Regions from separate parts of the Shewanella sp. NKUCC06_TVS genome, predicted to be linked through region 2. Evidence: predicted binding sites of a transcription regulator. Region 2 holds the regulator's gene; the other holds the start of a gene.

Region 1 (10,908 bases), on a different contig from region 2:
TAGGTTCGCCACTGCTGCCGGAGGTAAATAGCAGAAGTTCGCCGATAGCCTCGCTCGCCGGCCAAGGTTTGCTCGGCAGGCTCAGCTCTTTTCTCAGTAGAATAAAGGCCTGACTTTCACACAATGGCTTGTCCGACAATATGCCTTCAAACTGGTGGGTTAACTCGCTCAGCGTGCCCGTTTGGGTGTTGGCTGGTAAGATAATTTCCTTGCCTGCTAACAGCGCCGCACATAAACCGACAGCAAACAGATCGCTGGTATCACTCGCGAGCAGCCATTTTTTCTCTGGCGCGGCCAGCAGTTGCTCATAAAAATACGCCACCTGATTGGTAAATAATGCACCTGTGACTATGTCGTGGTGATTAAAGCTGATCAGTTGTTGGGCAAAGGGCCCTTGGGTTAACCAGTTTTTGAGTAGCTGTGTCATGTTTTCTTCAACCAAAAGCTGCGATATAACCACTCCCCACCGAGGAGCAGTCCCATGAGTACGTATGCAATCAAACCGTTATACAAGGTCCAGGTTGCTAAGCTAGTAAAGCCAGCGGTGTAAGCCGCCATAGTGCCATTGAAGATAAATAAACCGCACCAAAGTAGAGTGACTTTTTTAAGATACCCAGTGGCTTCATCCGGTAAATCGGGTTCTTTCAAACGGGCTAAACGTTCGATCATGCTAGGGCCAGTGTGCAGTGAATAACTGAACAGCGCCAGCATAGTGAGATTTATCACTACTGGGTAATACAGCAGCCAATCACTGCGCTTGGCAAGATAACTGCCTGCCGTGAGCATAATCCCCACCAATAGTGGTAAAACTAATGTCTTAACCTTTTGCTTTTGTAGCATTAGCCGCATTATCAGCAATAAACACAGCACGAGCGCTATGGTGCCAGCAGGTAAGTAATTGAGCCCTAAATACACGGCAACGGGGTAGGCCAGCAAAGTTAGGGCGGTTAAGACCTGTAGCAAGGCTCGCATTAGGTTTTAACTAAACCTTCGATAGCATTAATCACATCATTGATTGTGCGAACTGATTTAAATTCATCGGGTTGGATCTTTTTACCTGTCAGTTGCTGCAGTTTTATCACTAAGTCGACTGCATCAATGCTGTCGAGATCGAGCTCTTCATACAGGTTAGCCTCAGGCGTAATCGCCTCGGCATCAATTTCGAATTCGTCCACTAAAATAGTGGTCAGCATAGCGAGGATTTGTTCACGATTTTGCATATTCCTCTCCTATGGACGCTGTGATTCGATAAAGCGAGCTAAGCTGGCAACACTGTGGAAATGGGCCTTAGTGGCATCCGAATTGGCTTCGATTTTGACATCAAATTTTTTCTTGATGGCTAAGCCGAGCTCGAGGGCGTCGATAGAATCTAAGCCTAAACCTTCGCCAAATAGCGGCGCATCGGTTTCAATATCATCAATGCTGACGTCTTCTAGGTCGAGACAGTCGATGATTAACTGCTTTATTTCATTGTTTAAGTTCATAATTATTTTCGAGTTGTTGTTTATAGTAATGTTCAAGATCCCGCGTCAGCTGCCGGGCCATTTTTGCATGCTCACCTAAAGCCGCTTGGTACTTCTGGTAAGAAACGATTGTGCCGATTTCAACGGCCATTCCCATGGTTTGCCTTGGGATTTCATACCAAGGTTGCTCCTTTGTCAAACCACGCACATTGGTACGCAGTACCACAGGTAAAATATCCGCTTCGGCCCTTAAGGCGATATTGGCAGCGCCGCGGGCAAAGTGGTTAATGGTCGCACCGACCACCGTACGCGTGCCCTCGGGGAAGATGATTAAATTGGTGCCTCTTGCGAGCACTTCGCGGCAATCCTCTAGCATCAATTCGGCGCCGCGATTGGGAATATAACCCGCGCAGGACACCACACCCCGCAAAAATGGATTACGCCACAAAGCTTGTTTGACTATGCAGCCCGCATTGGGCATGAGACTTATCAATACCACCACATCGACTAAACTGGGGTGATTGGCTATGACGATAACGCCTCTGGCATCATGTAATTTTTGGGCATCGTGGCTGCTGACCTTAATCACACCTGCCCAAGTGAGCATGGCGACAAAGCCTTTGAACATTAAATGCACGGCTTTTTGGACTCGAATAATCCGCGCCTCTGGTGTGCCTGGCCAAAAACGCAGTAGCGGCAGAATGGTCAAGGAGCTTAATAAGCCGCCTAAGCCAAAGGCGATATAACAACTTACGCCACCTAGCCAACGTGGCACATAATTCAGCCCTTCGCGGCGAGTTTCTGGCAAGGTATATGCGGCATTGAGCATTGAATCTTCATGGCCCTTAGCGGCGTCATGGCTGTGGGCTGCATCAAACATGCTCAAGTCTCCAATGCCATTGGGATAAGCAGCCTGAAATATTTTGCGCCGTTGCTAGGGCGTGGATAAATGCACCATAGGTCAGCGGATTTAAAGCTGTTGCCTTAGAAATACGGCTCACTGTGAGCTTGGCCGAAGCGGGTGTATCGAAGGGCGCGAGCTGTAGGCCTAGGGCCAAAGGTAATTCAAATTCTTGGGTAAACTCATCGTACACAGGAGGCACTGGATCATCACCGAAGACCAATAACAATGGTTCTGGCGATTGATGTAATTGGGCGAAGGCTTCGGCCATAGCTTGGGACAGGGTTTCTGTGCCCGCCGCAACTGAGGTTGAAGGCGCGGTATTGGCTGCCACTATGCCAAAAATGCCGCTGGCGGTGTTGTGCACTGACTGACTAAAACCTAAGGGCGATAAGGGCTGTTTGGCGATAATGTCTTCGAGTAGGCCAATGGTGCGCTGCAACTCTCCATGGCGCGAGGCAAAAATAGAGCGACAATTTGCAGGCATTTCGCACTGAAAACTCACCTCTAACATCATCTTAGTCAAGCGACTAAAACGGCGGCGCTGCATGGCGGGAATTTGTTTGAGTGCGGGAGCGGTGGTATCCGACTGTGGTGGCGTATCGAGATTGAGCTCAGCCGAACTCTCGCACCAAGTTTGCCAACTTTGATGGTGCTGATATTGGGGGGCCCAAGCGCCCCAAGAGAGAATGCTGAATGTTAGTTGCACTACTTTGCCTCGACACTAAATTTAAGCTGTCTTAGTTATCCCTAACTAAGTTAGAACATTAATGGATTGTCATACCATAGTGAGGAGTATACGCGTTAGAAGAATGACGCTCGAAATGCCCTCTACAGCGTGGTCATTCTACACTATGCCCCTTCTTTTTATGAAGCCATTTGCATTGTGCGGGTTAACGGAATGGGATCAAGTGCTGTGATTTGCAGCACTTATTCGACATTGAGTAACAAATATCGCAGTGGCTATCTGATTTCGCAGACACTTTAACTTACAGGTTAAAATGAAAAAAGGCGCACTGAGCGCCTTTTGGCATGAGCTTGATAACCTATTGCGACAATTGATTCTCGATTTTACGCAGCGCTACTTTCAACTTGCGAGTATTTTCTGGACCCATACGGATCAACAGTTTTTGTGCACTGGGTAGTGCCTCTAAGTTAGGGTCAACGAATTGATAGTTAACGCTAATTGAATTCAGCTCAATCGGATCTTCAATAATAGGTGCTGCGAGTAACATTTTAATCGCTTGCAGCATTCTGTCGTTAAATTTGGCGTTGCTGTAGCCGAGTTCGGTAAAGGCTTCCTCTAGGAGCGGCGTCAGTTGCTTGTAAGTTGTGATTAAGCCCTGTTCGTCCATTTTGGCAATCGAGTCAACATAGGCATCGTATCTGTGGAAACCCTCAGGATTTAAATACACTTTGTTGGTGATTTCTGAGACTGAGAACAGCTTCTCTGGTCCTTTAAGTGGGCTAACTTTACGGGTTAATTCACCCTGAGCTAGGTTATCCACGAATACCACAAATTGGCGGACGAGATCTTGCTGCACTAACGAAGAACTCAGCACATTGTTATTGATCATGGCGAGGGCTTTTTGTTGCACAAATGCATCACTTTCAGCCAGCACAGGCACAGGTTCTACGACAACTTCAGGCTCTGCCACTGCAGTGGTTTCAGTGCTATTGGTGTTCGTTTCTGTAACGGCAGGCGTCGTCTCTGTGGTTTCAGGCTCTGGCGTACTTTCGAGCGTCATAGGTTCAGATGGCGGTGTTTCAGGCAATACAATAGGGGCGTTAGGAATGAGTTTAGGTGAGTCAGAATCACCGCTGTAGTAATAATATCCTCCGGCAGAAAGTAGCACGACGAGCACTATCGCAAAAAGCGCAAAGCGATTGCTGCTAGAAGAAGTCTCTTGAGGTGTTATTCTATCATCTTGATTAACTTGCATTTTACATCCTTCGCTTGAGTGTCAAGGTAACTTGGTGAATACATGCAGCTAACATTAAAGTGCAAGAGCGGGCTATTTGAAGGCCGCAGGTTCATTTTGCAAGTTTCCATGCGCTTGTCTATAGCGCTTAGCTGAACATAAACAATTTATTTCGAGTAAAGGCAGATGTTACGCCTCGTTCTTTACCCTTTAATATTTACGGCTTAAGCCTGCACATAGTGCTGTCTGTGCCCGAGCCAACGTAAAATAATTGCATCGACTTTTTCGGGAGCTTGCGCCATTACATGGCTCGCTAATTTCTGAATGTGTGGGATCAAAGCTTGATCGCGCACCAGATCGGCAATTTTGAGCTCAGCCAGTCCCGTCTGCTTAGTGCCAAGCACTTCACCCGGACCACGAATTTCTAAATCTTTCTGCGCTATGATGAAACCATCATTGCTTTGTCTGAGTACACTCAGTCTTTGGGTGGCGGTATGGCTCAACGGCGCCTTGTAGAGTAACACACAATGGCTTGCGATGGCGCCTCGACCGACTCGTCCGCGCAGTTGATGTAGTTGTGCTAGACCTAAACGTTCAGGGTTTTCAATGATCATCAGGCTGGCATTGGGCACGTCGACGCCCACTTCAATCACGGTTGTCGCTACCAGTAGATGAATAATGCCTGCCTTAAAGTCGGCCATGATTTGCTGTTTCTCGGCGCTCTTTAATCTGCCATGCACTAGGCCAATATTGAGCTCGGGCAGGGCGAGGCGCAGTTCTTCGGCTGTGTCTTCGGCGGCTTGGCATTCGAGTACTTCGGATTCTTCAATCAGAGTACATACCCAATAGGCCTGACGTTGGTCGCTAATGACAGCGTTGCGGACCCGTTCAAGCACTTCGTTACGGCGTAAATCAGCAATCGCCACAGTGGTCACTGGAGTTCGCCCCGGCGGCAGCTCATCGATAATGGATGTGTCGAGATCTGCATAGGCCGTCATCGCCAGCGTGCGGGGAATGGGTGTGGCTGTCATGATCAATTGATGCGGGTGGAAACCTTGGCTCACGCCCTTTTCCCGCAGGCCTAAGCGTTGGTGTACGCCGAATCTGTGTTGCTCATCGATAATAATTAACGCGAGTTTGCTAAAGACCACATGCTGCTGGAAGATGGCATGGGTCCCAATCACCATCTGGGCTGCGCCAGATTCAATATCCGCAAGGGATTGGGTTCTGGCCTTGCCTTTAAGTTTTCCCGCCAGCCAACCTACCTTAAGTCCGAGTGGCTCAAACCAAGCGGCAAAGTTAGTTGCATGTTGCTCGGCCAATAACTCGGTCGGTGCCATCATGGCAACTTGATAACCGTTTTCAATCGCTTGTAATGCCGCCATCGCCGCGACTAAGGTTTTGCCAGAGCCAACATCCCCTTGCACTAAGCGCATCATAGGGTGCGGCTTTTCTAAATCTTTGCCTATATCGGCCACGACTCTTTGCTGGGCGCCTGTGGGCTTAAAGGGCAAAGCTGCGAGGAAAGGATTGAGCAACTGCCCCGTGGCCTGCATGGTAACCGCTGCATCTAAATTACTGCGCTGCCTTAGGCGTAGCATGCTGAGATTATGGGCGAGCAACTCTTCCTGCACGAGTCGCTGCTGGGCTGGGTGTTGGCCTAACTCTAAATCGAACTGAGAGATCCCCGCAGGAGGTCGATGCAGCGTCTGCAGCGCTTGTTTAAGGCTGATGTTATTAGGTTGCAACTGCGGTGGCAGCAGCTCAGTTAAACCGCCCTCTTCCAGCAATACCAAGGCTTGCTCGGTCAGCTTTAGCCAACTCGCCTGTTTTAAGCCCTCAGTCGTGGGATAAATCGGCGTTAGGGTATCACTCAGGTGAACATCTTCACCGGGATACACCACTTTATATTCTGGATGCACTATCTCAGCTTGATGACTACCACGGCGCACTTCACCGTAGGCGCGGATCATCAAACCATTTTGCATGGCATTACGCTGAGCAACGGAAAAGTTAAAGAAGCGCAGGCTTAAGCTGCCCGTATCGTCGCGCACATTGCAGACCAGCATGCGCTTGCGGCCTTGGATGATTTGTGTCGATTGGATTTCAGCTTCTATAGTGCCATAACCGCCTAGGCTGAGGGTGGCAATAGGATAGATTTGGGTTCTATCTTCGTAGCGCAGGGGTAAGTGAAACAGTAGATCTTGTACTGTTGTGATGCCGAGCTTTGCGAGTTTCTCCGCGACCTTTTTGGCGACGCCTTTGAGGTCGGTGATCGGAACAAGATCCAATTGCTGCAAGTCGTTAGCACTCAATCACTGTGAATTTATACATATATTAACAGAGAATAAGCGTAAGGCAATCTCAAGGGGAATGAGGGACTTATTTGCCAGCCTAGTTAACGTCATTTTGCGGCCCTTAGGTTTCGGCTAAGGCCGCAAAAAATTGTCGATATACAATCGTTCGACGGAAGTAAGTGTTCAACTGTGAGCGTGTTTACAACCAGCCTTTTTGCTTGGCAATGCGGGCTGCATCGATTCGATTACTGGCATTGAGTTTGGCTATGGCTTCTGAGAGGTAGTTGCGAACAGTCCCTTCGGCGATAAAAAGAGTTTCGGCGATGTCGGAGGTGGATTTGCCTTCGCTAGCGAGGCGAAGAGCACGGCGTTCTTTGTCGTTGAGCGGGTCGACATCGCCAATCGCCATCATGGCAAGTTCAGGATCGATCACTCGTTTTCCCGCCATCACTTGTTGAATCGCGTTGACTAAGGTTTCCGAGGGCGCATCTTTAAGCAGAAAGCCGCCCACACCCGCTTCGATGGCACGTTTAATATAGCCTGCACGGCCGAAGGTGGTAATGACCACAACCTTAGTTTGGCTATGTTGCTCCTTTAACCATGTGGCCAGCTCTAAGCCTGTGCGGCCGGGCATTTCGATATCAGTTAGCAAGAGATCAAAGCTTTGCTGTTTGAGTAAGCTTAGAGCTTCGTCGCCGTCACTCGCTTGGGTGATACTAAAACCCCCTGCAAGCGTAAGGAGTGCGGCGAGTGCTCCTCGCACCATAGCTTGATCTTCCGCCAATAAAATCTTCATTAATGTGTTGCTCCCTGCAAAGGTAAACTGACGGTAAATCTATATCCCTGTTCGAGATTATAGCTCAAGCTACCGCCTAAACTGTCGAGACGCTCGCGTATACCAGTGAGGCCATTACCCTCTATAAAAGGTTTGGCCGCGGCATTGTCTTTGACTTCTAGCAGCAGGCGGTCTGCTTGCTTAGAAAAGTGGATAGAGCATTCACTTGCACCGCTATGGCGAAGAATATTATTAATGAGTTCGGTGAGGATCAAACTCAGTTGGCTTTCTGTGCTTGCACCTAGCTTAGGTAGCTCACCACTGAGCTCGACACTTAAGCCTTTATCCCTTAAGGATTTACAAAGCTGCGTCACGCAACTCTCTAGGCCCTTGTGTTTGTAGTCTGACACTGTGTGGCGGATCTGGCTTAAACTTTCCCTCGCAATTTGTCCTAGCTCAATCAATTGGGTTGATGCGAGTTCATATTCTTGTTTTGCGATTAGCTTTTCGGCTAGCTCAGCCTTAAGGGCGATGGAAGATAGGCTATGCCCCATAATGTCGTGTAGATCCCGCGCGATACGTTCACGCTCAAGCATAGTGGCCAAGGTGGTAATTTCTTGGGCACTTTGCTGTTCTTTCAATTTATGCCGATAACGTCTGCGTTCGGCGACACCAAACATGCCCACGCCGAGCACTAATCCCGAGCCGTAAAGCGGAAAGTAGTAACTGTTAAAGTGGTAAATCTCATTGAGGGCAAACAGCAGGCCGATGAGGGCTGCAATAGCCAACAGACAGGTCCGGAGAGGATAAAAAAAGCCAATGAAGAAAGCGGCAAAGGTAAATAGCGAGATAGAGCCTGGGTTGATTGGTGTGATCGCTATTGCTATGGCCACCATAATGAGAATGGGCAGATAGGCGCTACGGCTATTGCACTTATAGGTCCAAAAATAACTGGCAATAAAAGGGATTAACACGGCAAAACTGAGGGCGATTTTCCAGCTTGGATAGGGATTTATGGCAAGTGGGATCAGATAAAACACTAAGTTTATCAAATACACCCAAGCAAGTTTTCGTTCGAGCTGAAGGGGAGTGCTTATCATGATGCCTCTGTGTCACTGAGTTGGTTGTTCAATGCCTACCGATGGCATCTGTTTTAATTTATTCTTTTTAGGGATTGGCGCTATCGTCAGCGCCATAGATCCCCGTTAACAACTTTGTCTATTTTGCACTTAATTGCTGATTTTGTTGAAGCAAAAATTTTGCCCAACCGTAATCTGCTTGTACTTTGATCGCTTGTTGCCAATCTTCAATCGCGCCTTGGCTATCGCCTAATTCCTGTTTAGCTAGCCCGCGCCACGTGTAAGCTTCGGCTTCACCCCAGCAAATATTGCCGCAAGGCTGAGCGAATCTTTCTATTGCTGTAGTGGCTAAGGTCTTAGCATTTTGCATGCTGCCGCCAAATATGGCTGGCGTGTTATAGGCGGCGATGGCTTTAACAAGCGCTACCCGTGGATTTTGTGGTTCTAATTGTTCAGCACCGGCAATCGCCTTGGCGGATTTCATGCCGAGCGTTGCACCTTTGCTATTGTCTAAGGCGATTTGCATGCCATAAACCGACGATAACAGGGCGAGGGATTCTGCATTCGCTTGGCTGGTTTCGAGTGCTTCTAATGTGGTTTGCGCTGTAGTCAGTGCGCTGCTAGCGAGTGTTTTTTGTCCCATTACATTGGCACTGATGGCTAAGCGATAGTTCGCATAGGCTTTATCATAATCTTGAGTGCTGCCGCTCAGTTGTTGTAATTGCGTTAGATTCATCGCATTCGAGGCCGCGTCTACGTTGGTGATGCTAGTGTTTGATGGCGTTGCTGCAAACGAGTGAGTACTGATAAGCACAAAGCTGGAGGCGAGGAGTAATGTTTTCATGGTATTTCCTTATTGAGTGAGTTTCCCAATGTTTGGGTACGGGCTCATTATCAGAAATTCGATAGAAGAAGTGCAGACACAAAGGTCATGTCTTTGGCATGACAAATGTCATCAGTTGAGTTGTGTGCTTATATTTTTTATGAGGTGTGCTTTAAAGAAGGTGCGTGATTAATAAAGTGGACAATACCTAGAGAGCAAAACACCGGAGAGACTCCGGTGTTTTTAATCGCAAATGAGCAGCTAAGTGTTATACCACAGCTTGAGTGCTTGCTTGGTTTATTAAGTAGCCCAAGTAACCTAAGTAGCACAGTAGTAATACTGAACCTTCGCGGCGGCCAATACGAAATCCTGTCCAAGCGAAAGGTAAAATCATGATGGCAAATGCCAACATCACGATGAAATCAAAGGGTTGGAAGCCAAGTGATGATACCGGCTGTACTATTGCAGTAATACCTAAAATACCCAAAATATTGAATATGTTAGAACCGACAACGTTACCTATGGCTATGTCACTCTGACCTTTCAGTGCCGCTAGAACAGAAGTTACTAACTCTGGCATACTGGTACCAATCGCCACGATCGTTAAGCCGATAATGACTTCACTGATACCGAAGGTCTTGGCTAAATCTACTGCGCCGTTGACAAACAAAATACCGCCACCGACTAACATACCAATACCGACTAAGATAAATAGGGCTGAAAGTAGCGGATTATTTGGACCTGCTTCAATCTCTTCCTCTTCATTACCATTTTTCGAGCTGATGTAACTAAAGGCTAAATAACCGAACAGTAGTGACAGCAATATCACACCGTCAATTAGGCTGAGCTCGCCATCTAACAAGAGTGCCCAGAACAACATAGAAGCCAATATCATCAAAGGGATATCACGCTTTACAACTTGAGATTGCACTTGAATAGGGCGGATAAGTGCCGTGATGGCTAAAATCAAACCTATGTTAGCAATGTTAGAGCCAATAACGTTACCTAAGGCGATACCGCTGTTTCCTGCTAGAGCAGACTTTACACTCACAGCCAGTTCTGGTGCGCTAGTACCAAAGGCTACAATAGTTAAGCCTATGATAAGTGGCGTAATGCCTAAACGTAGAGCGATTGAACTCGCGCCACGCACTAGGGCTTCTGCGCCTAAGGTTAAAATAATAAAACCGCCAATAATCGATAGTGTAATTAGCATCGTTAGACTCTGTTAAACCTAATATTGAATGGAAAAGTACAAGGGAATTGCCCCTTGGCCGACTGGCGCACATGATACGTGGTTTTATCGGATTTTGACAGAATATGTCATAAAAAAGCACACCCTAGGCGTGCTTAGTTTTAGCTGATGACCATACTCGCCAACTGATTGTTTGGCCTAGTTATTTTTGAGTTAATTCATCTTCCCAGCGGACTTGGGCGCCACGAATGCCGTCAACTCGTTCGCTAAAGGCTTTTTCAAGCACATGGCGTTTGATTTTGAGGGTAGGTGTGAGCGCATCATTCTCAATCGTCCAAGGATCACTGACCACGACAATCGCATCGACATGTTCGTGTGACTCTAAGTGCGGATTAACGCTATCGAGTGTCGCTTTGAGTGAGGTGCGGACTTCTTCGCGGGCTTGTAGATTTGCCC
Region 2 (10,908 bases):
AGGGCTTGGCAATGTCCACTCTAAACCCTCGGAACCTTCCCAAGGTTTAGCGGGAGCTTTTTCGCCGCCACGGATGCACTTAATTACTAAAACTAAGAAAATCAATTGCGATAAGCCGAAGGCAAACCCACCAATCGAGACTATTTGATTAACATCGGCAAATTGAATCGAGTAGTCAGGGATACGCCTTGGCATTCCTGCCAGCCCAAGGAAATGCATCGGGAAAAACAGCACGTTGACCGAAATCACTGAACACCAGAAATGCCATTGTCCCAGTCGCTCGTTGTACATGTGCCCAGTCCACTTAGGTAGCCAGTAATAGGCCGCTGCCATGATGGAGAAAATCGCACCAGTTACGAGTACATAATGGAAATGTGCCACAACAAAATAAGTATCGTGGTACTGGAAGTCGGCGGGTGTAATGGCGAGCATTAATCCCGAAAAACCGCCAATAGTGAAGAGTATGATAAAGGCTACAGCAAACAGCATGGGCGTTTCGAAACTGAGTGAGCCGCGCCACATAGTGGCAACCCAGTTAAACACTTTCACCCCAGTTGGCACAGCAATCAACATAGTGCAATACATGAAGAACAGCTCGGCAAACACTGGCATACCTGTGGTGAACATATGGTGCGCCCATACGAGGAACGACAGAATTGCAATACTAGCGGTAGCATAAACCATGGATGCATAGCCAAATAAGGGTTTACGACTGAAGGCTGGAACTATGGCAGAGATGATGCCAAAGGACGGCAAGATCATGATGTAGACTTCAGGGTGGCCGAAGAACCAGAAAATATGCTGGAACATCACAGGATCGCCGCCGCCAGCCGCATCGAAGAAACTCGTGCCGAAAAACTTATCGGTCAGCACCATAGTCACTGCGCCAGCGAGTACGGGCATAACCGCGATCAGTAGGAATGCCGTGATAAGCCAAGTCCACACAAACAATGGTAACTTCATCCATGTCATGCCTGGCGCGCGTAAATTCACTATGGTCACAATCACGTTGATTGCGCCCATGATCGAACTTATCCCCATGATGTGAATAGAAAATACAAAGAGCGCCGTGCTATCTGGGCTATAAGTTGTTGATAGTGGTGCGTAGAAGGTCCAACCAAAGTTAGGTCCGCCACCTTCCATAAATAGCGAACTGAGAAGGATAGTGAAGGCGAAGGGGAGTATCCAAAAACTCCAGTTATTCATCCGTGGCAGCGCCATATCGGGCGCTCCTATCATCATAGGGATCAGCCAGTTAGCGAGCCCTGTAAAGGCTGGCATTACCGCACCGAATACCATGATCAGCCCATGAACAGTTGTCATTTGGTTGAAAAAGTTGGGCTCGACCAATTGTAATCCAGGTTGAAAGAGTTCAGCGCGGATCACCATGGCCATAGCGCCACCGGTTAAGAACATAATAAAGCTGAACCATAAATACAAAGTACCTATGTCTTTATGGTTGGTGGTTAGCAGCCAGCGCATGATGCCCTTTGGCGCACCATGATGATGGTCATCATGGGCTGCGGTTTGATCTTGAGTCGTAGTGCTCATCATTATCCCCTACTGTCCATGACTTGCGATATCAGCAGGTTGCACTGTATCGCCGGTATTGTTACCCCAAGCATTGCGTTCATAGGTAATGACTGCTGCAAGTTGCTGTGGGCTAAGCTGTTTGCCAAATGCCTGCATAGCCGTGCCCGTTTTGCCGTGCATCACAATATCGATGTGATTGGCGACTGGTCCAATGGCGATAGCACTACCCACTAGCACGGGGAAGGCGGGTGGTATTCCTGCACCTGTCACTTGATGGCAGGCAGCACAGAAGGTCGCGTAGACAGTTTGACCTTCGGCCATGAGGGCGTCATGGCTGAGTGTGGGGAGGCTTGCGGGATCGATTGCAGCTGAGACGTCTGCAGGTGCGGGTGTCGGAGTTGTACTGCTTGGTACCGCGGCGGATGTTTGTGCAGAATTGCCGTTCATGTACTCGTTGACGTCTTTGGCTTGCACTGCATCGCCAGTATTATTGCCCCAAGCATTACGCTCGTAGGTAGTCACTGCCGCGATTTCTTGTGCAGTCAATTGCTTACTAAACGCTTGCATGGCTGTACCCGTTTTACCGTTGAGCACAATTTCAAGGTGGCCGCTGAGCGGTCCCGTTGCAATCGGGCTACCTTTAAGGTGCGGAAATACGCCTTGCAACCCTTCGCCATTGGGCTGGTGGCAGGCTGCGCAGTGCCCGAGGTAAACTTGTTCACCTTGAGTCATCAACTCTTCTTTACTTAGGGTTTGTGATAAAGCGGCTTGAGCGGCTTCAGCCGCAGCACCTGCGGCTTGTTTCTGCTCTGTGACCCAAGCCTCAAACTCGGCTTCGGGTAACGCTTGTACTACGATAGGCATAAAACCATGGTCTTTACCGCAGAGCTCGGCGCATTGACCACGGTAAATGCCGGGTTTGTCGATGCGAGTCCAGGCCTCATTGATAAATCCTGGATTGGCATCTTTCTTAATGGCAAAGGCGGGTACCCACCAAGAATGGATGACATCCTCTGAAGTCATCAGAAAGCGGATTTTGCGGTTTATTGGTAGAACGAGCGGTTTATCGACTTCCAATAGATAGTTTTCACCCTTGGTTTCGGTGCCTTCGATTTGTGCTCTGGGTGTTGTCAGTATGCTATAAAAATCAATATCTTGATCGAAATAGCTGTAATGCCATTTCCATTGGGACCCCGTAACTTTTACGGTGAGATCGGCGTTGCTGGGATCTTCCATTGCGATTAAAGTTTTTGTCGCTGGAATCGCCATTAAGATCAAAATGATAAATGGCAGAATCGTCCAAGCGATTTCAACTTTAGTGCTTTCGTGAAAGTGGGACGCGACAGCGCCTTTGGATTTTCTGTGGTTGATCATGGCGTAAATCATGACGCCAAAGACCACTAGGCCTATTGCGCAGCAGATATACAAAATGGTCATGTGCAAGTGATAAACCTTGCCACTGATCTCGGTCACGCCAGGGGTCATGTTGAACCGCATGTCCGCGGCGGTCAACGGTGGTGCGAAAAGCACCACGAGTAAACAATACAACAATTGCTTCACAAGACTTCTCCTCTGCCAATTGCGAATAGCAACTACAAAGAAGAGCAACACAGTAAGTCTCAACTCTATGCAAACTCTTCAGTTCCCAAAAAAGCTTTTTTGACTTCAACGTGCGTTGGCGGCTGTTACTTTTAATCAAGTATTGTTACTGCTGGTAATTAGCCACGCTGGCACATACTGCTGAAATAAATCTGTTCTCTATTTTTAGTGGCGCTTCGAGTTCGATAAATACTCGATTCATTGACCACGGAAGGTGATATATCATCACCGACTTAACCAACCATACTTGCTGTTTAAATATTGATCAAGATCACTTATTTATCTAATTATCTGAAAAATTGCCAAAAAAAAGCCTCACATTCATAGGTGAGGCGGCTTTCAAGGTAAAAAATTAAATGAATATTTAGTGTACAGCGCTAAAAAAAGATTGCTGACCGAAGAGATTGCCTTGCTCAATGCGTACGTCGGCATGTAAGTGACTGTTTACGTCTTCAAGCACTATGCCCATAGCTCGGGCACTTTTAGCCACGATTTGTAGGCGTCGATTATCCCGCGCATCCAATGATTGAGTCCAAGTAATGACTGCACTGGACGTACCACTTGTCAGGGCTTTTTCCATTGCCCACAGGGTTTCGACTTCATCTTTAGCATGTACCAGCAAAACTCTATCCATACGCACACCTGCGCTGGCGAGCATTTGCTTGTAGCCAATACTTGGAGGGTTGATGAGCACTAACCAACGGCCCTGTTGGCTTAACTGAGCGAGTTGTGCACTCAGATGAATTAATTCTTGGCGACCTTGAGTCTTAGTTGGCATGCAGGCGATGGGCGCATGGTGCCAGTCATAGTCAGCATCACGGACTTCATCGAGCCACAGGCCCGGATGGCGGGGGGCATTGCCAAGTAGTTTATTCATAGCCAATCTCCATTACGGATCACACCGACGGCGAGTCCTTCAATTGTTAAACTTTGGAAGCCTAAATCCACTTTAATCGGGGAGTAATCTTCATTTTCGGCATGTAGATAGACTACATTACCTTTTTTTTCGAAACGTTTAACAGTGACATCGTCATCGACTCTAGCGACAACCACTTGACCATTTCTAGCTTGTTCTACTTTATGAACTGCCAGCAAATCACCTTCGAGAATGCCGATATTTTTCATGCTGTCGCCTTTTACTCGCAGTAAAAAATCGGCGGCGGGATGGAACATGCTTGGGTCGACTTGGTAGTACTGTTCAACATGTTCTTGGGCGAGGATAGGTTCACCTGCGGCCACTTGGCCGATGAGCGGTAAACCTGTTTCAGTCAAATCTTCGATTTCCGCAGGCAGACGAATGCCCCGAGATGTGCCTGGCATGATCTCAATGCAGCCCTTTTTTGCCAACGCTTTAAGGTGTTCTTCAGCCGCATTGGCGCTCTTAAAACCTAAACGGGTTGCGATTTCTGCCCGAGTGGGTGGCATGCCAGTATCGGCAATATTTCGTTTAATTAGCTCTAAAATTTCAGCTTGGCGTGGCGTCAAAGGTCTCATGGTGTTTCCTGTTTTTCTATACAGTTACTGTTAGTATATACAGTATTATTTGCAGCGCAAGTATTAACCACTTTTTAGCTATGTTGGAGAGAATTAGCGAATATTGCCCATAGTCTGGTATTCTATCGGGCTAGTAAACGCACTTAATTGCATAAGAATAATGCCTAAACACGACTCTCTTTGGTTGAAATCATTACGTTGGATCCAAAAACACTTAGTGCACACTATTGTGGTACCTCAGGATCCCTTTGCCGATCTGAATCTGGATGCTTCCAGACCCCTTGTTTATGTGATGAAAACAGAATCCCTCAGTGACATCGCTGCTTTGAGCGAAATAACGGCTAAGTTAGGCTTACCAAGCCCTTATGAGCCTCTAGTGGCTAATGGTGTGACTGCGCCTCGGGTTGTCTGTCTTCAAGGACGTAAGCCACTGTTTGGCGAACGTGCTGGTAATGAGCCTTTCCTCGAATGCTTTATGCGTTTGTTAGCCGTGCATAAGGAACGTCCTGAATTAGATATTCAACTGGTACCCGTGAGCCTGTATTGGGGCCGAACGCCAGGGAAAGAAGACGACACTATGAAGGCGGCCGTATTTGAGCGGGAAAACCCGACTTGGCTGCGCAAGTGCTTGATGATTCTGTTCTTAGGTCGACATAACTTCGTGCAGTTTTCGAATGCCGTATCCCTGCGTTACATGGCTGACGAACATGGCACCGACATGGGGATTGCCCATAAGTTAGCACGGGTTGCGCGCGTGCATTTCCGTCGTCAACGTAAGGTAATGACAGGGCCTGTGCTGCCAAACCGCCAAGCACTGTTTCATTCGTTACTCAAATCTGAGTCGCTGCGCAAAGCGATTCAAGAAGAAGCCGCCAGTAAAAAGATTTCTGAGACCCAAGCGCGCGAGACGGCCATTGAGTACCTTGATGAAATCGCTGCCGATTACTCAGACAGTTTAGTGCGTATTGCCGAGCGTTTCTTAACTTGGTTGTGGAACAAGCTTTACAGCGGGATCAACATTAAAGGCGCCGAGCAAGTTCGCCAGTTGCACCACGATGGCCACGAGATTGTTTATGTGCCTTGCCATCGTAGCCACATGGATTACCTGCTGTTATCGTATATTTTGTATTATCAAGGCATGGTTCCGCCGCACATTGCTGCTGGCATTAACCTCAACTTCTGGCCCGCTGGACCTATGTTCCGTCGCGGTGGTGCCTTCTTTATCCGCCGTAGTTTTAATGGCAATAAGCTGTACACCGCAGTATTTCGTGAGTATTTAGATCAGCTGTTTGCTAAAGGTTATTCAGTGGAATACTTCTCCGAAGGTGGCCGTTCACGTACTGGCCGTCTGTTGGCGCCGAAAACTGGCATGATCGCCATGACGATGAACAGCGTACTGCGCGGTATTGAACGTCCTGTCACACTTGTGCCTGTGTATTTAGGCTATGACCATGTGATGGAAGTGGCGACTTACCATAAAGAGTTAAGCGGTAAGAAAAAGAAAAAAGAATCTGTGTGGCAGGTGTTCGGTGCCATTCGCAAATTAGGTAATTTTGGCCAAGGTTATGTGAATTTTGGCGAGCCTATTACCCTGCAAAATTTCTTAAATGAGCGTGCGCCAAACTGGCGTGCTGAGTTGGCCGATGATCCCGAGCAGAAACCAAGTTGGTTAACGCCAGCGGTAAACGTGCTGGCTAATCGGGTGATGACGCGTATCAATGATGCCGCAGCCGCGAGTTCGGTGACTTTGACTAGCTTAGTTTTACTGGCGACAGATCAAAACGCCTTAGAACGTAGTCTGCTGGAGCGTCAGCTTGATTTGTATCTGACCCTACTCAAAAAAGTGCCTTACACTTCTTATACATCTGTTGCCGAAGGTGATGGTAAGCATTTAGTGCAGCAAGGTTTAGAGCTGAACAAGTTTGTTGTTAGTGCCGACCCTTTAGGGGAAATAGTGTCTATCGAAGCGAGTCAGGCTGTGTCTATGACTTACTATCGTAACAATATCATTCACTTATTTATTGTTCCTTCATTAATTGCGAGTTGTTTAACCCACAATGAACAGATCCTGCGCCAGCAAGTGGTTTCAATCGTTGCCGATTTTTATCCACTGCTGAAAGCCGAACTCTTCATGGGAATTAAAGACTTACCAGCCTATGTTGAGCAAGTGTTGGATTTCCTGATTGGGCAAGGTTTAGTGGTTGAGACAGATACTTTAGCTGTCGTGCCTGAGCACTCAAGCCAATTATTGTTGTTAGCCAGTTCAGTGAGCGAGACTCTGCAACGCTACGCTATTATTTTCAATCTGTTAGCGAACAGACCTAAGATGGAGCGCTCAGAACTTGAGTCTGAGAGCCATTTACTCGCCCAGCGTTTAGGGGCTTTACATGGCATTACCGCGCCTGAGTTCTACGATAAAAAACTCTACGGTACTTTGAGCGTGAAGCTCAAAGAATTGGGATATCTGGCGGATAGTGAAGATAAGTCCAATATCAATCGCATACGAGATCAGGCCAATAGCTTATTACGTCCGTCAGTGAGACAAACGATAGTGGCGAGTGTCACCGCGGAGCACACAGTTTAATGGCAAATCATATGAATGCGGCTAAGCATAAGCCCGCAGGTAAGTCCTTGCTCGGTGGTGCCATGATTATTGCTGGCACGACCGTAGGTGCTGGGATGTTTTCTCTGCCCGTGGTCGGTGCAGGTATGTGGTTTGGTTATTCGATTTTGATGTTATTGGGCATTTGGTTTTGCATGTTGATGTCGGGTTTATTGTTGCTCGAAACCAATTTACATTTCGAACCCGGTGCTAGCTTCGATACCTTAAGCAAGCAAACTCTTGGGCAGTTTTGGCGGATAGTGAACGGCGTTTCTATCGCTTTCGTGTTGTATATTTTGACCTATGCCTATATCAGCGGCGGTGGTTCGATTGTGAATCACAGCTTGCAGGGCATGGGAATTGAGTTACCGCAAAGTGTGGCAGGGCTAGTATTTGCCATAGTATTGGCGAGCATAGTGTTGATCAGTACTAAAGCCGTGGATCGGATTACCACGATTATGCTCGGCGGTATGATCATTACCTTCTTCCTCGCTATCGGCAATTTATTGATCGAAATTGATGTGACTAAGTTGCTCGAACCCGATGGTAATAACAGCTTTTCACCTTATCTGTGGGCGGCGCTGCCCTTTGGTCTCGCCAGTTTTGGTTACCATGGTAACGTTCCCAGCTTAGTGAAGTATTACGGCAAAGATTCCTCCACCATTATCAAGGCGATTTTCGTCGGCACCTTTATCGCACTGGTGATTTATGCCTGTTGGTTAGTGGCGACTATGGGCAATATTCCCCGCAGCCAGTTTATCGACATTATTGCCCAAGGCGGCAATATGGGTGTGTTGGTGGGCGCTTTGTCTGAGGTGATGGCGAGTAGCTGGTTAAACAGTATGTTGACCCTGTTTGCTAACTTAGCCGTGGCTTCATCTTTCTTAGGGGTGACCTTAGGCCTGTTCGATTATCTTGCCGATTTGTTTGGTTTTGATGATTCACGCTCTGGCCGGATGAAAACCGCGTTAGTGACCTTTGTGCCGCCGACGATTTTAGGATTACTGTTTCCCGATGGCTTCTTAGTAGCGATTGGCTTTGCGGCATTAGCGGCGACAGTGTGGGCGGTAATCGTCCCGGCGCTGATGGCCTATAAATCGCGACAGTTGTTCCCCGATAGCACAGGTTTTAGAGTGATAGGCGGTACACCGCTGATTATTCTTGTGGTGTTATTTGGCATAGTCACGGGTGCATGTCATCTGCTCGCGATGGCAAATTTACTGCCGCAATATTCCTAATTTGTTGTGATGATTTAAGCCCTCCATGTGAGGGCTTTTTTGTCTTTAGCGGTTGAGTTTTGTCTTACAGATCTTTTTAACCTGAATACTGGACAGAAATACAAACTCAGGCTTAACTCGAATAATTGTTAAAACAAAGGAGCCGATAATGAAAATGACTCAGTACGCACAAGGACATGCATGTTGGGTTGAACTTGCAAGCCATGATTGGCAGGGAGCTACAGCATTTTACCAAGCGTTATTTGGTTGGAACTCGGTCGAAATGCCGATCCCTGAAGGTCACTTTTCGCTATTTAATTTAGCGGGAGATGACTTAGGCGCCATGTATCAAATCCCTGAGTCAGAAGCACATATCCCCAGCCACTGGCGTATCTACTTTGCCGTCGATGATATGGATGCCAGCATTGTAGCGATTCAAGCGGCGGGCGGCCAAGTGCACATGGGGCCGCATATTGTGGGTGATGCGGGCGTGATGGCGCAGGTCAGCGATCCTGAAGGCGCACGCTTTGCTTTATGGCAAGCGAAGAACCACATAGGTGCTCGCCGTCAGGGTGAACTCAATACCCTTTGCTGGGTTGAGCTGGCTTGCAAAGAGCCGCGTGCTGAAGAAGCCTTTTACTGCAAAATCTTCCCTTGGACCAACATGCCAAGTGGCATGCCTGACATTGAATACTCAGAATGGCAGCTTGATGGTCAATCCATCGGCGGTATGATGACGATAATGCCTGAATGGGGCGATATTTCTCCCCACTGGCAGCTCTATTTTGTGGTGGCGGATTGCGATGCGTTTGCTGAGAAAGCCCAAAGCTTAGGCGCGCAAGTGTGCATTCCGCCTAGTGATATCCCTGATGTGGGACGATTTTCTGTCATTGCTGACGCCCAAGGCGCTACCTTTGCGGTGATCAAGCTTAATCAGATGTGACAGCCATATTAAGGACTGTCATTAAGGTTAAAAACGGCGACGCTAAATCGCCGTTTTTATTTGTCTAACTATTTGTTTAATTAGCGTTATCAATCATGATTGTTTCAGGGCAGGAGCCTTTTGAGGCCTTATTAGCTTTGGCGAGTAGGCTAGGTAAGGAGTCAGAAGTTTTAATGACTTCGGGTAAGTTAATGCGGATTTCACTCAGTAATCCCTTGCCACATTCAAGACTCATTTTAGTGTGAGCGCCTTGACCGAAGCTGCTATCAAAACTTTGGTTTAACTCACTTTTACTGACACTCTTACCTATGTTGTCATGAATAAATTTTTGTACCCATGCCGAGGCATTGACCGCTTGGGTCAGCTGGGTTGCCAATAAAAAGTACTCGTTAGGGTCTTGGCTACGGCAAGTGCCGTGTTTCCACCATTCGTGGCGTTCTAAACAGGTGCCATATTGGGCGCTAGGCATGACTTCTTCTAAATTTTTGCGCACCGATGGATTCAGTTCAAACTCTGGATAAGTACAGAAATCATTCGGTTGCAGTTTGACTGTGCTGCAATAGCCATATCGCGTGCCGCATTGTTGTTTATTCGGCCACAGTCCGTGCAGGCTGAAGTGTTGCCATTGGCTCGATTCTGGCGTTTGGCTGAGGGCGCGGCATTCGGCTTTACGGCGGCCATAGAGTTCACAAAAGGTGCTTTGCCAGCTTAATGCGAGCACGTTAGCATCGAATTCGCCACCTATTTGACATTGATTCCCTTGGCGTTTCTCTGGGGTACCATGCTCTTTAAGGCTATCTCGGCTTTTTGCTTTGATGTCCGATGCCGTGGTGGTTTGCGCCGGTTCCGCCGCCGTTGCAGGTGTTGATAAATTACTGCCAGCAACATTAGATAGATATTGACCACAATCGCCGCTGATCCAACGCATGGGAGACTTCACCGCATTGGTGCGCACTCTTAGCCAATCAGGTTTAGCGCTATTGCCGAGGATTTCAAGTACAGGGTAGCGCTCACCAATATTGCTCTGCCATTGATCTGGATTCGTCTGCTTATTTTTCGATTGAAATAGCTCGCAGCGTTTGTCGGCAACGAATTCACCGGTTGCGGGTGCGGCAAAGGTGGGTGCTGTAATGATGAGCGCAGAGCATAAACCGAATGCGGCAAGTAATGCGCGTGATGGGGTTTTAAGGGAAAGTGCTTGCGGCCATATCTGGCTGATGGTTAAACAAAATGACTTGGTCATGTGATGGGATCCTTCCTGCGGCAGTGAATTGAGTCAATTCTGTGTGGCACTGAGTCAATGGTACACATAAGCGCTATAAACTTAGAGGCTTATTTTATGGATAGCGAATACCCATGTAATTATGGTGTCATGCATTCGACTTATATTCAGGTTTCTACTTGTGAATATAAAGAGGTTATTCGTGCGTAAGGTAATCAATCTAAATGCTGTTTTGTTATCGTCTCTTGTGGTGCTATCGGGTTGTAATTCTGACTCTGACGATACTAATCCCATACCG

The links. The regulator LexA, encoded in region 2, represses DNA repair genes until DNA is damaged. The targets are predictions, from matches to a motif close to TACTGTATNNNNATACAGTA.
Region 1: recG (ATP-dependent DNA helicase RecG) is a predicted target of LexA. The motif match lies at 6,603-6,622, and genes of this name have one in related genera.

What each region holds. Positions count from the first base shown of each region.
Region 1 is NZ_JAHKQX010000010.1:115,926-126,833, forward strand. Features, by position in the region: gene KO531_RS12825 (AMP-binding protein) at 1-427, opposite strand, end outside; gene KO531_RS12830 (hypothetical protein) at 424-972, opposite strand; gene KO531_RS12835 (acyl carrier protein) at 972-1,220, opposite strand; gene KO531_RS12840 (phosphopantetheine-binding protein) at 1,230-1,484, opposite strand; gene KO531_RS12845 (lysophospholipid acyltransferase family protein) at 1,468-2,343, opposite strand; gene KO531_RS12850 (beta-ketoacyl synthase chain length factor) at 2,336-3,073, opposite strand; gene KO531_RS12855 (DUF3014 domain-containing protein) at 3,411-4,307, opposite strand; gene recG (ATP-dependent DNA helicase RecG) at 4,511-6,586, opposite strand; gene KO531_RS12865 (response regulator transcription factor) at 6,783-7,379, opposite strand; gene KO531_RS12870 (sensor histidine kinase) at 7,379-8,458, opposite strand; gene KO531_RS12875 (tetratricopeptide repeat protein) at 8,577-9,281, opposite strand; gene KO531_RS12880 (calcium/sodium antiporter) at 9,529-10,473, opposite strand; gene KO531_RS12885 (AMP-binding protein) at 10,655-10,908, opposite strand, start outside.
Region 2 is NZ_JAHKQX010000017.1:99,253-110,160, reverse strand. Features, by position in the region: gene ctaD (cytochrome c oxidase subunit I) at 1-1,551, opposite strand, end outside; gene coxB (cytochrome c oxidase subunit II) at 1,561-3,093, opposite strand; gene KO531_RS17985 (SulA-like leucine-rich domain-containing protein) at 3,497-4,009, opposite strand; gene lexA (transcriptional repressor LexA) at 4,006-4,626, opposite strand; gene plsB (glycerol-3-phosphate 1-O-acyltransferase PlsB) at 4,787-7,210, shown strand; gene mtr (tryptophan permease) at 7,210-8,466, shown strand; gene KO531_RS17965 (VOC family protein) at 8,615-9,388, shown strand; gene KO531_RS17960 (ribonuclease T2) at 9,465-10,631, opposite strand; gene KO531_RS17955 (hypothetical protein) at 10,813-10,908, shown strand, end outside.